2 regions of the Mycetocola sp. Y444 genome follow, and region 2 is predicted to be linked to the other one. Evidence: predicted binding sites of a transcription regulator. Region 2 holds the regulator's gene; the other holds the start of a gene.
The links. Region 2 encodes LexA, which represses DNA repair genes until DNA is damaged. Its sites were predicted from a motif close to TCGAACANNTGTTCGA; they were not measured.
Positions count from the first base shown of each region.

Region 1: a site for LexA is predicted at 2,522-2,537, ahead of AC1C2M_RS15355 (Rv2578c family radical SAM protein). Genes of this name have one in related genera too.

Region 1 is NZ_JCAIUB010000003.1:811,895-817,392, reverse strand. Features, by position in the region: gene AC1C2M_RS15365 (ABC transporter ATP-binding protein) at 1-1,582, shown strand, start outside; gene AC1C2M_RS15360 (energy-coupling factor transporter transmembrane component T family protein) at 1,579-2,388, shown strand; gene AC1C2M_RS15355 (Rv2578c family radical SAM protein) at 2,547-3,644, shown strand; gene AC1C2M_RS15350 (DEAD/DEAH box helicase) at 3,749-5,498, opposite strand, start outside.
Region 2 is NZ_JCAIUB010000002.1:961,753-967,250, reverse strand. Features, by position in the region: gene hisB (imidazoleglycerol-phosphate dehydratase HisB) at 1-368, opposite strand, end outside; gene AC1C2M_RS11190 (histidinol-phosphate transaminase) at 365-1,447, opposite strand; gene AC1C2M_RS11185 (LysM peptidoglycan-binding domain-containing protein) at 1,488-1,934, opposite strand; gene lexA (transcriptional repressor LexA) at 2,169-2,972, shown strand; gene hflX (GTPase HflX) at 3,082-4,632, opposite strand; gene AC1C2M_RS11170 (class I SAM-dependent methyltransferase) at 4,669-5,286, shown strand; gene dapF (diaminopimelate epimerase) at 5,309-5,498, opposite strand, start outside.

The DNA of each region.
Region 1 (5,498 bases), on a different contig from region 2:
ACTCGCCCTGTCACTCAACGGCCTCGTCCCGCACGCGGTCGCCGGGACGCTCTCCGGAACCGTCACGGTCAACGGCATCCGAACGGCGGATGCCACGGTGTCGCGGTTGTCGCAGGACGTCGCGATGGTCTTCCAGGACCCCGATTCTCAGCTCGTCACCGGCACGGTGTTCGACGAGGTCTGCTTTGGCCCGGAAAACCTCCTTCTCCCCGTCGCCGAGGTGCTCGAGCGAGCCGAACGCGCACTGAATGCCGTCGGACTGTGGGAAAGGCGTCTCGACAACCCCGACCTGTTGTCGGGCGGTGGCAAGCAACGACTCGCCATCGCCTGCGCCCTCGCGATGGGCACCGGGGTACTCGTACTCGACGAGCCGACCGCCAACCTGGACCCGACCGGAATTGCCGATGTCTACGCGGTCCTCCGCGAAATCGCAGCGGCGGGGACCCACGCGGTCGTCCTCATCGAGCACAACCTCGACGCGGCCATGGACCTCGTCGACCGGGTCATCGTCCTCGACGGCACCGGGAAACTCGCGTTCCAGGGCGACCCGAGAACCGTGCTCGCCGGGGCCGCGGACGAGGTCGCGAAACTCGGGGTCTGGCTGCCCGTCGCCACCCTGGCCGCGCTGCGGTTGAGGAGCGCCGGAGTGGTACTCGATCCACTCCCGCTCACCCCGGCCGAGCTGACGGACGCGCTCAACGGCATCCGTTCTCTTCCCCCTCTCGCCGAACGCACGCCCGAGCCGGCCGTCGTTCCGAGGGACGCGGCCGTGAGCGTTCGCGGTCTCACCGTGACCCGCGGCCGCACGCCGATCATCCGTGACGTGTCGCTCGAGATCGGCCGGGGTGATTTCGTCACGGTGATCGGCGCCAACGGAGCGGGCAAGACCACGCTCGTGCAGGCTCTTGCCGGAGTCGTTCCGCCGCCGAAAGGGCGGGTCCGCGTCGGCGATCTTGATCCGGCGACGAGTGACGCGCGGATGCTGGCGGACCACGTCGGTTTCGTCTTCCAGAACCCCGAGCACCAGTTCATCGAGAACACGGTGTTCGACGAACTCGCCCACGGGCTGCGGGTGCGCCGCGGACGCTCTGGCGGCGGGCTGAACGCGGATGAGATCGAGGCGCGAGTGACAGCGATGCTCGAGCGGTTCGGACTGAAAAAGCACCGCGACGCCCACCCGTTCCTTCTCTCCGGCGGGCAGAAGCGCAGGCTCTCGGTCGGCACGGCGCTCATCACCGGCGCCCCGGTTCTCGTCCTCGACGAACCGACGTTTGGCCAGGATCGCCAGCGGGCGAACGAGTTGCTCACCCTGCTTCGGGACCTGCACCGCTCGGGGACGACGGTGATCACCGTGACCCACGACCTCCAGCTGGTTGCGGAGTATGCGAGCCACGTCGCTGTGATGCACGACGGGCGGCTGCTGGCGTTCGGGCCGGCCGCTGAGATCCTGGGTGACGGCGAACTGCTCTCGATGGCCGGGCTCATTCTTCCCCCACTCGCGCGGGCGATGCGGGGCGTGACGCGGCATCCGTCGTGGATGTCACTCTCGCGGGTCGCTGACCTCCCGGGGAGCCTCACGTGACGGCGGCGCTCGACCCTTACTCCGTACGGCGAGGTGTGACGGCCCGTCATTTTCTGCACAGGCTCAACCCGCTGGCGAAGATCGCGGGGCCACTGCCGTTCATGGTCTACCTGCTGTTCGTGCGCGATATTGCGACTCCGCTCGTCTTTATCCTGCTTGCGCTTCTGCTTCTCAGCGTCGGGGCAAAACTCAGTGCCCGGCTCGCGGTTGCGCTCTGGCTCGGCCTGCCGGCGATTGTCGCGGTGCTGTCGCTCAGTTTTGGGCTGTGGACGGATGCCGCGCGCGTCGACGACACGCCGCTCCTGTTCCAGCTCGGCGAGTACCGCTTCTATCTCGGGGCCTGGCTGATCGGGCTGGCCACGGCACTCCGACTCGGGGCGCTGATGTCGCTCGCGCTGATCGCCGGGCTCACGATGACGGGACCCGATCTGGTGCGGGCGCTGGTGCAGCAGCTGCACGTGCCCTATCGCATCGGGTACACGGCACTCGCCGCCTATCGGTTCGTGCCCCGGTTCCGGCTGGAACTCGAGCAGATCAGACGGGCGCACCGCGTTCGCGGAGTGTCAGGCGGCAGGGGGCCGCTCGCCGGCATCCGTCGCGGTCTCGGCTACATCGTGCCGCTGCTCGTCGGGGCTATCCGTCACGCCGAGCGGGTTGCCCTGGCCATGGACGCGCGGGCGTTCGGGGCGCACTCGTCACGGACGGAGCGGTACCTCGTGCCGTTCCGGGCCCGGGACTGGGCGTTCGTCGTGCTGTTCTGGGCGGTTGGCGCGGGCCTCCTTCTCGTGGCCGGGACTCTGCTCTAGCGGTCGGCTTCACCGAGCGCTCCACTTCCATGCTTACGCTGCAGAAGCTTCTGTAGCGCGGGCATGGATCTGCAGCGGTTGGCGCACATAGAACGCGCTCGCGCACTTTCACTCCACAGATAGCCCGCTATTCTCGAATCCATGTTCTAATAGAGTGCATGAGGTGGGATGGCCAGCAGCTCGGCACCGAGGAGCCCTCGGCGCTCCCGGGCCTCGCCAAGCTCAACAACCTCGTGCGCAGCGTGCAGACGCCGGAGTTCGCCGGAGTGACGTTCCACGAGGTCCTCGCGAAGTCAGCGCTCAATAAGATCCCGCGGCAGTCGCAGATGCCGTTCGGCTGGACCATCAACCCCTACCGTGGCTGCAGTCATGCGTGCGTTTACTGCTTCGCCCGCCCCACCCACAGCTACCTCGACTTCAACGCCGGCGACGACTTCGACAACCAAGTCGTCGTGAAGATCAACGTCGCCGACGTGCTCGCGAAGGAGGTCGCCAAGCCGAGCTGGGGCAAGTACCCCGTCGCGCTCGGCACCAACACCGACCCGTACCAGCGCGCAGAGGGCAAGTACTCCCTCATGCCGGGCATCATTACCGCGCTGGCGAACTCCGGCACACCGCTGTCGATCCTCACCAAGGGCACGCTGCTCCGCCGCGACATCCCGCTGCTCGCCGAGGTCGCCCAGACCGTGCCCGTCGACCTCGCCATGTCGATCGCCATCTACGACGACGAGCTGCAGAAGTCGATCGAGCCGGGCACACCGTCGGCGAAGGCGAGACTCGCCACCGTCACCGCGGTGCGCAACGCAGGGCTCGACTGCAGCGTGTTCCTGATGCCGATCCTGCCGTACCTCACCGACACGAAGGCCCACCTCGACGAGGCACTGCGGCAGGTGAAGGCGGCGGGAGGAACGAGCGTGCTCTTCACCTCGTTGTACCTCAAACCGGGAGTGAAGCCGTGGTTCATGCACTGGCTCGAGCGGCAGCATCCCGAACTTGTCCCGAAGTACACAGCACTTTACGCCCGCGGGCAGTACGCGCCGAAGGAGTACCGCACCTGGCTCGCCGCACGCATTTCGCCGTTGATCCGCGCCCACGGGCTCGAACGCGGCCGTGAAGATCCGGCGACGGGCGGCATCCGATCGAAAGCGCTCGGGATGCTGCGAAACGACGCCGGAGAGCGGCCCGCGTTCACGAGTGATGACGGTTCGACAGGCGCGCGCATCCTGCCGTCGACCGAACAGCCGATGTTGTTCTGAGAGGCCGCATCGGCGACCAGGTACACGAAAACACCCGTTCCGGTCGAGAACACACGTGCGAACGGGTGGTCTCGACCGGAACGGGTGTTCTGGCGGCTCAGCTGTTAGGCGGTGAGCTTCTTGTTGGTCATGCGACCGGCGAGCTCCTCGATGATCTCGTCACCGGGGCGAGCCTGAACGTAGTCAGCCTCGATCTCGGCGCGACCGAGCAGGTCGGTCATGCGACGCTGGCGCGCCTTCGGGATGATCGTGACGACGGTACCGACCTTGCCCGCGCGGCCCGTACGGCCCGAACGGTGGAGGTACGTCTTGTACTCGTCGGGCGCGTCGGCCTGGATGACGAGGGTGATGTCGTCAACGTGGATGCCACGAGCCGCGACGTCGGTTGCAACGAGCACGTTCACTCGACCTGAGGTGAGCTGCGCGAGGTTGCGGGTACGGCGGGCCTGGTTCAGGTCACCGTGGAGGGACACTGCACGGATGCCTGCATCCTCCAGCTGGTCAGCGAGACGCTCGGCGTATGCCCGGGTGCGCGAGAAGATCAGTGTCTTCTCGTTGCGGTTCGCGAGTTCCTCGATGATGCGGTCCTTGTCGCGGTGCTCGACCACGAGAACGCGGTGGTCGATCGTCGCTGAGGCCTGGTCTTCGCCGGCAACCTCGTGCACGGCGGGGGACGGCAGGAACTCCTTGACGAGCGAGGCAACACCCTTGTCGAGGGTTGCCGAGAAGAGCAGCTTCTGGCCACCATTTGCCGTGCGGCGCAGGATGCGCTGCACAGGCTCGAGGAAGCCGAGGTCGCACATGTGGTCGGCCTCGTCGAGGACCGTGATGGTCACTTCGGAGAGGTCGAGGCGTCCCTGCTCGATGAGGTCTTCGATCCGGCCCGGGGTGCCGACGATGATGTCGACGCCACGCTGGAGAGCGCCAACCTGGCGGCCCTGCGGCACTCCGCCGTAGATCTGCGTGGTGAAGAGGCCGACGCTGCGGGCGATCGGCTGCACTGTGCGGTCGATCTGCAGCGCGAGTTCACGGGTCGGTGCGAGGATCAGCGCGCGGGGCTTGCGACCCATGGCACGCTTCTTGCCTCCGCCGTTTTCCATGAGCTTCTCGACGAGCGGTGCGCCGAAGGCGATGGTCTTGCCTGATCCGGTGCGACCGCGGCCGAGGACATCCTTGCCGGCGATGACGTCGGGGATGGTTGCTGCCTGGATCGGGAACGGGCTCGGTGCGCCGAGTTCAGCGAGAGCGGCGACGATGTTGCCACCGAGGCCAAGGTCGGTGAACGAAATGCCCTCGACGTCAACGGCCAGCGTGGCCTGTGCCTCGAGGCGCTCGAGCACGACGTCGTCTTCGGGGGTGAAGTTTCCCTTGGCGTCGCGGTTCGGGTAAAAGTTCTTGTCTGCTCCGGCGTCGCGGGGACGGTCGAAGTTGTTGTCGCGGCGCGGTGCGCGGTCGTCGCGGCCCGCAGAGATGCGACGCGTCGACGGACGCTCGATGCGCTCGCCACGCGTGAACGGGCGGTCGTTGTTGTACGCGGGGCGCTCAGAGCGGTCGCTACGGGGAGCGCGGTCTTCGCGGTTGTATGACGGACGCTCCGTGCGGTTCTCGCCACGGTTGTACGCCGGACGCTCGGTGCGGTTCTCACCACGGTTGTACGCGGGGCGCTCACCGTTGCCGCGCGGGGCGCGGTCGTTGTACGAGGGGCGCTCGGCGCGGTCACCGCGAGGTGCACGGTCGTCGCGGTTGTACGCGGGGCGCTCGGTGCGGCCTTCACCACGGTTGTACGCGGGACGCTCCGTGCGGTTCTCGCCACGGTTGTACGCGGGACGCTCACCATTGCTGCGGGGCGCGCGG
Region 2 (5,498 bases):
CCGGAGTGCACGAGGTACGGCCGACCGGAAATGTCGACGACGGCCTGGACGAGTGCCTCGTCGAGGGGAACGAGAGCGTCGCCAAAGCGCGAAATGCCCTCCTTGGTGCCGAGCGCCTGCTTGATGGCCTGCCCGAGTGCGATGCCAATGTCTTCCACCGTGTGGTGCACATCGATCTCGATGTCGCCGGTGGCCCTGACCGTAAGGTCGACCAGTGCGTGCTTGGCGAACGCCGTCAGGAGGTGATCGTAAAAGGGCACGGTGGTGTGAATATCGCTGACACCGGTCCCATCGAGGTTGATCGTGAGGTCAATGCTCGATTCGCTCGTCTCGCGCTGGATCCGGGCGGTGCGCTGCGGCTGGCTCATGACTTCGAGCTTACCGCCGCAATGGCTTCGAGGAACGCGGTCGTCTCCGCCTCGGTACCCGCCGAAACCCGCATCTGATTGGCGAGGCCGATATCCCGGATGAGCACTCCGCGCTCGAGCAGTGACTCGAACAGTGCTGCCGGATCGTCAACGCCTCCGAACAGCACGAAGTTGCTGTGGCTCCGGTACGGGCGGTAGCCGAGGTCGGCGAGGCCAGCGCTGATGCGGTCGCGCTGGTTCTTGATGTCATCGACCATGGCGAGCATTTCGCCGCTGTGTGCAAGGGCAGCAATCGCCGCGGCTTGCGTGAGTGCGGAGAGGTGGTACGGAAGACGCACCAGGCGAAGCGCGTCCGTGACCGCCGGCGCCGCAGCGAGGTAGCCCACCCGTGCGCCGGCAAATGCGAAGGCTTTGCTCATGGTTCGTGACACGAGCAACCGGTCGCGCCCGTCGAGAAGGGACAGCGCGCTGGGAGTCCCCTCTGGGGCGAACTCGAAGTACGCCTCGTCCACGACCACGATGCCATCGGTCGCGTCATAGACGGCCTCGATGGTGTCGAGCCCAAGCGGGGTCCCGGTGGGGTTGTTCGGAGAACAGAGAATCACGACGTCGGGGCGTTCGCGGCGAACGGCGGCGCTGGCGGTCTCGGGCGAGATCTCGTAGTCGGCGTCACGCTCGGCGGCAATCCACCGGGTTCCGGTGCCTGCGGCCAGCAGCGGGTACATGGAATAGGTCGGGCTGAACCCGAGCACCGAGCGGCCAGGTCCGCCGAAAGCCTGGAGAACCTGCTGCAGAACCTCGTTCGAGCCGTTCGCGGCCCAGATGTGATCGGCAGTGAGACCGTGCCCGAGGTAACCGGCGAGGCTGATCCGTAGTTCGGTGAACTCGCGGTCGGGGTATCGGTTCACGCCGAGCACAGCGCGGGCGAGGGCGGTCACGATGTCGTGGGCCACGTCTTCGGGAATCGGATGCGTGTTCTCGTTGACGTTCAGGGCGACGGGCACGACCTTCTGGGGTGCGCCGTACGGGGACTTGCCACGAAGATCATCGCGGATGGGCAGGGCATCGAGGGAACTCACCCCGGAAGTTTACCCGCCGCGCCTTGCGCTTCGGTGTGCGTTACGGAGCCGTGTATCGCTCGGGAATGGCGATGTTCTGCCCGGGAACGACCGTGGACGTTTCGAGCTGGTTGAGGGCCATCACGTCGGCGATCACATCACGAGGGTCGGCCTCGGGAGCCAGCGTGCCCGCGAGGGACCACAGGGAGTCACCGTGTTCGACAGTGACGTACTCGAACGAGGCCGAGCTCGGGGACGACGACGCCGCTGCGGCGCCGGCGTTGAGTCCGAGCCAGGCCGCGAGAGCGATGAACGGAGCAGCGGCGAGCGAGGTCAGGACAACGCGACCGCGCCGGGTGAGTCGGATGCGCCCGGTGGGGCGTGCGATCATCGCTGACGCGTCGCCTCCGGCGGCCTGTGTACGCGGGTTCGATGGGCGCGGCGCCTCGGGGCGCCGGGCGGCTGGACGCGAGAGAGAGTGAATGGGGGTGATGACTGCGGTGCTCATGGTGCGCCTCCGGTTCGTGCTGTGAACTGTTGTGTGGCGATTCGAAGAATTCGTATCCGGCCCTCGGCCGGGAGGGCCGAATACGAACCTGTATTCCGAATCTATATTCGATTGTTCGAAGATTCAAGTCCTTCTTCGGACTTTTTTGCAGAATTTGCCCGACACACTCGAACAAATCTTTGCTGGGGCCCCTCGGGACGGATAGAGTTTCGATTGATGGTTGAGACTCAACCAGTGACCACTGACATTGGCCGGGGCTGCCCGCCAGACGGGAGTGACATGACGCTCGACGACGCGAATATCACGGCTGAGAACGAGCCGGATGCCGCTGTTTCATCTGCCGCTCCAAAGGCACGGAAGGCCAAGCGCGTGCCGGCAGAGAAGCCGACCACGCGCCGCCGCAAGAGCCTGAGCGAGAAGCAGCTGGCGATCCTCGACGTGATCCAGCGCTCCGTGCAGAGCCGCGGCTACCCGCCGAGCATGCGCGAAATCGGCGACGCGGTCGGACTCGCGTCACTCTCAAGCGTGACGCACCAGCTCAACCAGCTCGAGCTGAGCGGTTACCTGCGCAGGGACCCCAATCGGCCCCGTGCACTCGAGATCCTGATCGACCTGCCCTCCCCCTCGAACGTTGCCGACTTCGAAAGCTCAACACCGGTCGGCGACGCCGCGATGGTGCCCCTGGTCGGACGCATCGCTGCCGGGGTGCCGATTACCGCTGACCAGCAGGTCGAAGAGGTCTTCCCCCTGCCGCGTCAGCTCGTGGGCAAGGGCGAGCTGTTCATGCTCAAGGTCTCGGGTGAGTCGATGATCGACGCAGCGATCTGCGACGGCGACTGGGTTGTCGTCCGTCAGCAGCCGACCGCCGAGAACGGCGACATCGTCGCTGCCATGCTCGATGGCGAAGCCACGGTCAAGGTGTTTCGCCAGCGCGATGGCCACACCTGGCTGCTCCCCCGCAATACGAACTTCGAACCGATCCTCGGCGACGAAGCCGACGTGCTCGGCAAGATCGTTGCGGTCCTCCGCGCGGTGTAGCCACTCACGGTGGGGCGCCTGACGCCCGCTTAACGGTCGGATGCCCCGGGTACAGACCCGGGGCATCCGTTCGTTAACAGACCAGACGTGTGACGTCGCCGCTTCGCGTTTACTCGGCGATCGCGAACTCGGACACCTGTGCGGCGAGTTCCTCCGACGCGAGTGCGCGCACCTCGGTGCCGTCTTCCTCGTAGTCCAGCTTCTCGACCTTTCCGCGGCGGTGGAGCATCGAAATGATGTCTCCCCGGTCGTACGGGACGAGCAGGTGAAGCGGGACTGTCGGACTCGGCAGCAGCTCCGCGATACGGGCCAGGATCTCGTCGATCCCCTCACCGGTGCGCGCCGAAGCGAAGATCGCCTTGGGTTCCAGTCCGCGGAGCACGAGCCGGTCGTCCTCGCTGACGAGATCGCTCTTGTTGAAGACCACGATCTCTGGAATATCGCGGGCGCCGACATCACCGATCACGTCGCGGACAGTGCTGATCTGGGATGCAGGGTCCGGATGCGATGCGTCGACCACGTGCACGATGACATCCGACTCCGCCACCTCTTCCAGGGTGGAGCGGAACGCCTCGACGAGCTGGTGCGGGAGGTTTCGGACGAATCCGACGGTGTCGGAGAGCGTGTAGAGCCGGCCGTCCTCGGTCTGGGTCTTCCGAACCGTCGCGTCGAGCGTTGCAAAGAGTGCGTTCTCGACCAGCACGCCGGCCTTCGTGATCCGGTTGAGCAGACTCGACTTGCCGGCGTTGGTGTACCCGGCAATAGCGACGCTTGGTACCTCGAAGCGGTTACGGTTGGCCCGCTTGGCCTCGCGGGCCGGCCCGAAGCCCTTGATCTGCTTGCGCAGCTTCGCCATCCGGGTGTGGATGCGGCGTCGGTCGAGTTCGATCTTGGTTTCACCAGGACCACGTGAACCCATTCCGGCGCCGGCACCACCCACCTGGCCACCGGCCTGGCGGGACATCGAGTCACCCCAACCGCGGAGTCGCGGCAGGAGGTACTCAAGCTGGGCGAGCTCGACCTGGGCCTTGCCCTCGCGGCTCTTGGCGTGCTGGCTGAAGATGTCGAGGATGACGGCGGTACGGTCGATGACCTTGACCTTCACGACGTCCTCGAGCGCACGCCGCTGGCTTGGCGCGAGTTCGGTGTCGGCGATCACGGTGTCCGCGCCGAGCGCGGCGACGATGCCGCGCAATTCCTCGGCCTTTCCCTTGCCGAGGTAGGTGCTCGGGTCGGGATTCGGGCGGCGCTGCAGCATGCCGTCGAGGACGACAGCGCCGGCGGTTTCAGCGAGGGCAGCGAGCTCGCGGATCGAGTTCTCTGCATCCTCCTGCGCGCCCTGCGGGTACACGCCGATGAGAACGACGTTCTCGATGCGCAGCTGTCGGTACTCGACCTCGGTGACGTCCTCGAGCTCTGTCGACAGGTTGGCCACGCGGCGGAGCGCCTGACGGTCTTCCCGATCCTGCTGCTCGCCGTCGAATCCATCGTGCCCGGACTCACCGGTCGTGGACCTGTCCTGCAGGGCGTCGGCCTGACTCGAACCGAAGAGCGAATAGCCGCCCGCGCGGGACTCAGCGTTGCGCAACACCCGCGATACTGCATCGTCGTCGATGGGTGTTTCGGTGTTCTCTGGGGTTGATTCGGTGGACTTGCTCATCAGTTAAGCCTAGTTGCTTTGCGGTAACGTTCCCCTATGGCCAGCGATCATTATTTTACGGGCGTACCCGGAACCGAACTCAAGCTCCGCACGGTTTCCGTTCGGCTCTCAGGCCAGGACTACGAACTCACCACCTCGAACGGGATTTTCAGCCCTGACCGGATCGACCCGGGGACGCAGGTGCTCTTAGCGAACGCCCCGACTCCGCCCCAAACCGGCAACCTTCTCGACCTGGGCTGCGGCTGGGGACCGATCTCCCTGACACTCGCCCTCGAGGCGCCAGGCGCTCATGTCTGGGCGGTCGATGTCAACGAGCGCGCGCTCGACCTGCTGCGGATGAACGCGGAGAAGCTCGGGCTCACCAATATCACTGCAGTGCAGCCCGATCAGGTTCCCGACGACGTCCGGTTCCAGACCATCTGGTCGAACCCGCCCATCCGGGTCGGCAAGACCGAGCTTCACGCCATGCTTGAGCGCTGGCTACCGCGTCTGGAACCGGGTTCAGACGCCTGGCTCGTCGTGCAGCGCAACCTCGGCTCAGACAGCCTGCACCGCTGGCTGCAGGAGAGCATGGGCGACGATTTCGAGTTCACCAAAGAGACGATCAGCAAGGGGTACCGCGTGCTGCGGGCACTGCGCGCTGAAGCGAACTGACGGATGAACTGACGGACGGACGCTAGCCGAGCTCGAGAGTGCCCGTGTAGACGAGGTCGGCCGGGCCAGACAGTCCGACGTGCTCGCCGTCCTGCGTCGCGAACATCCGCACACCGAGCGTTCCTCCTGGAACGTCGACGCGCCACGCGTTCGGTGCCGCCGACCCGGCCCAGTGCCGCGTCGCGAGAGCCGCGGCTGCGACGCCGGTGCCG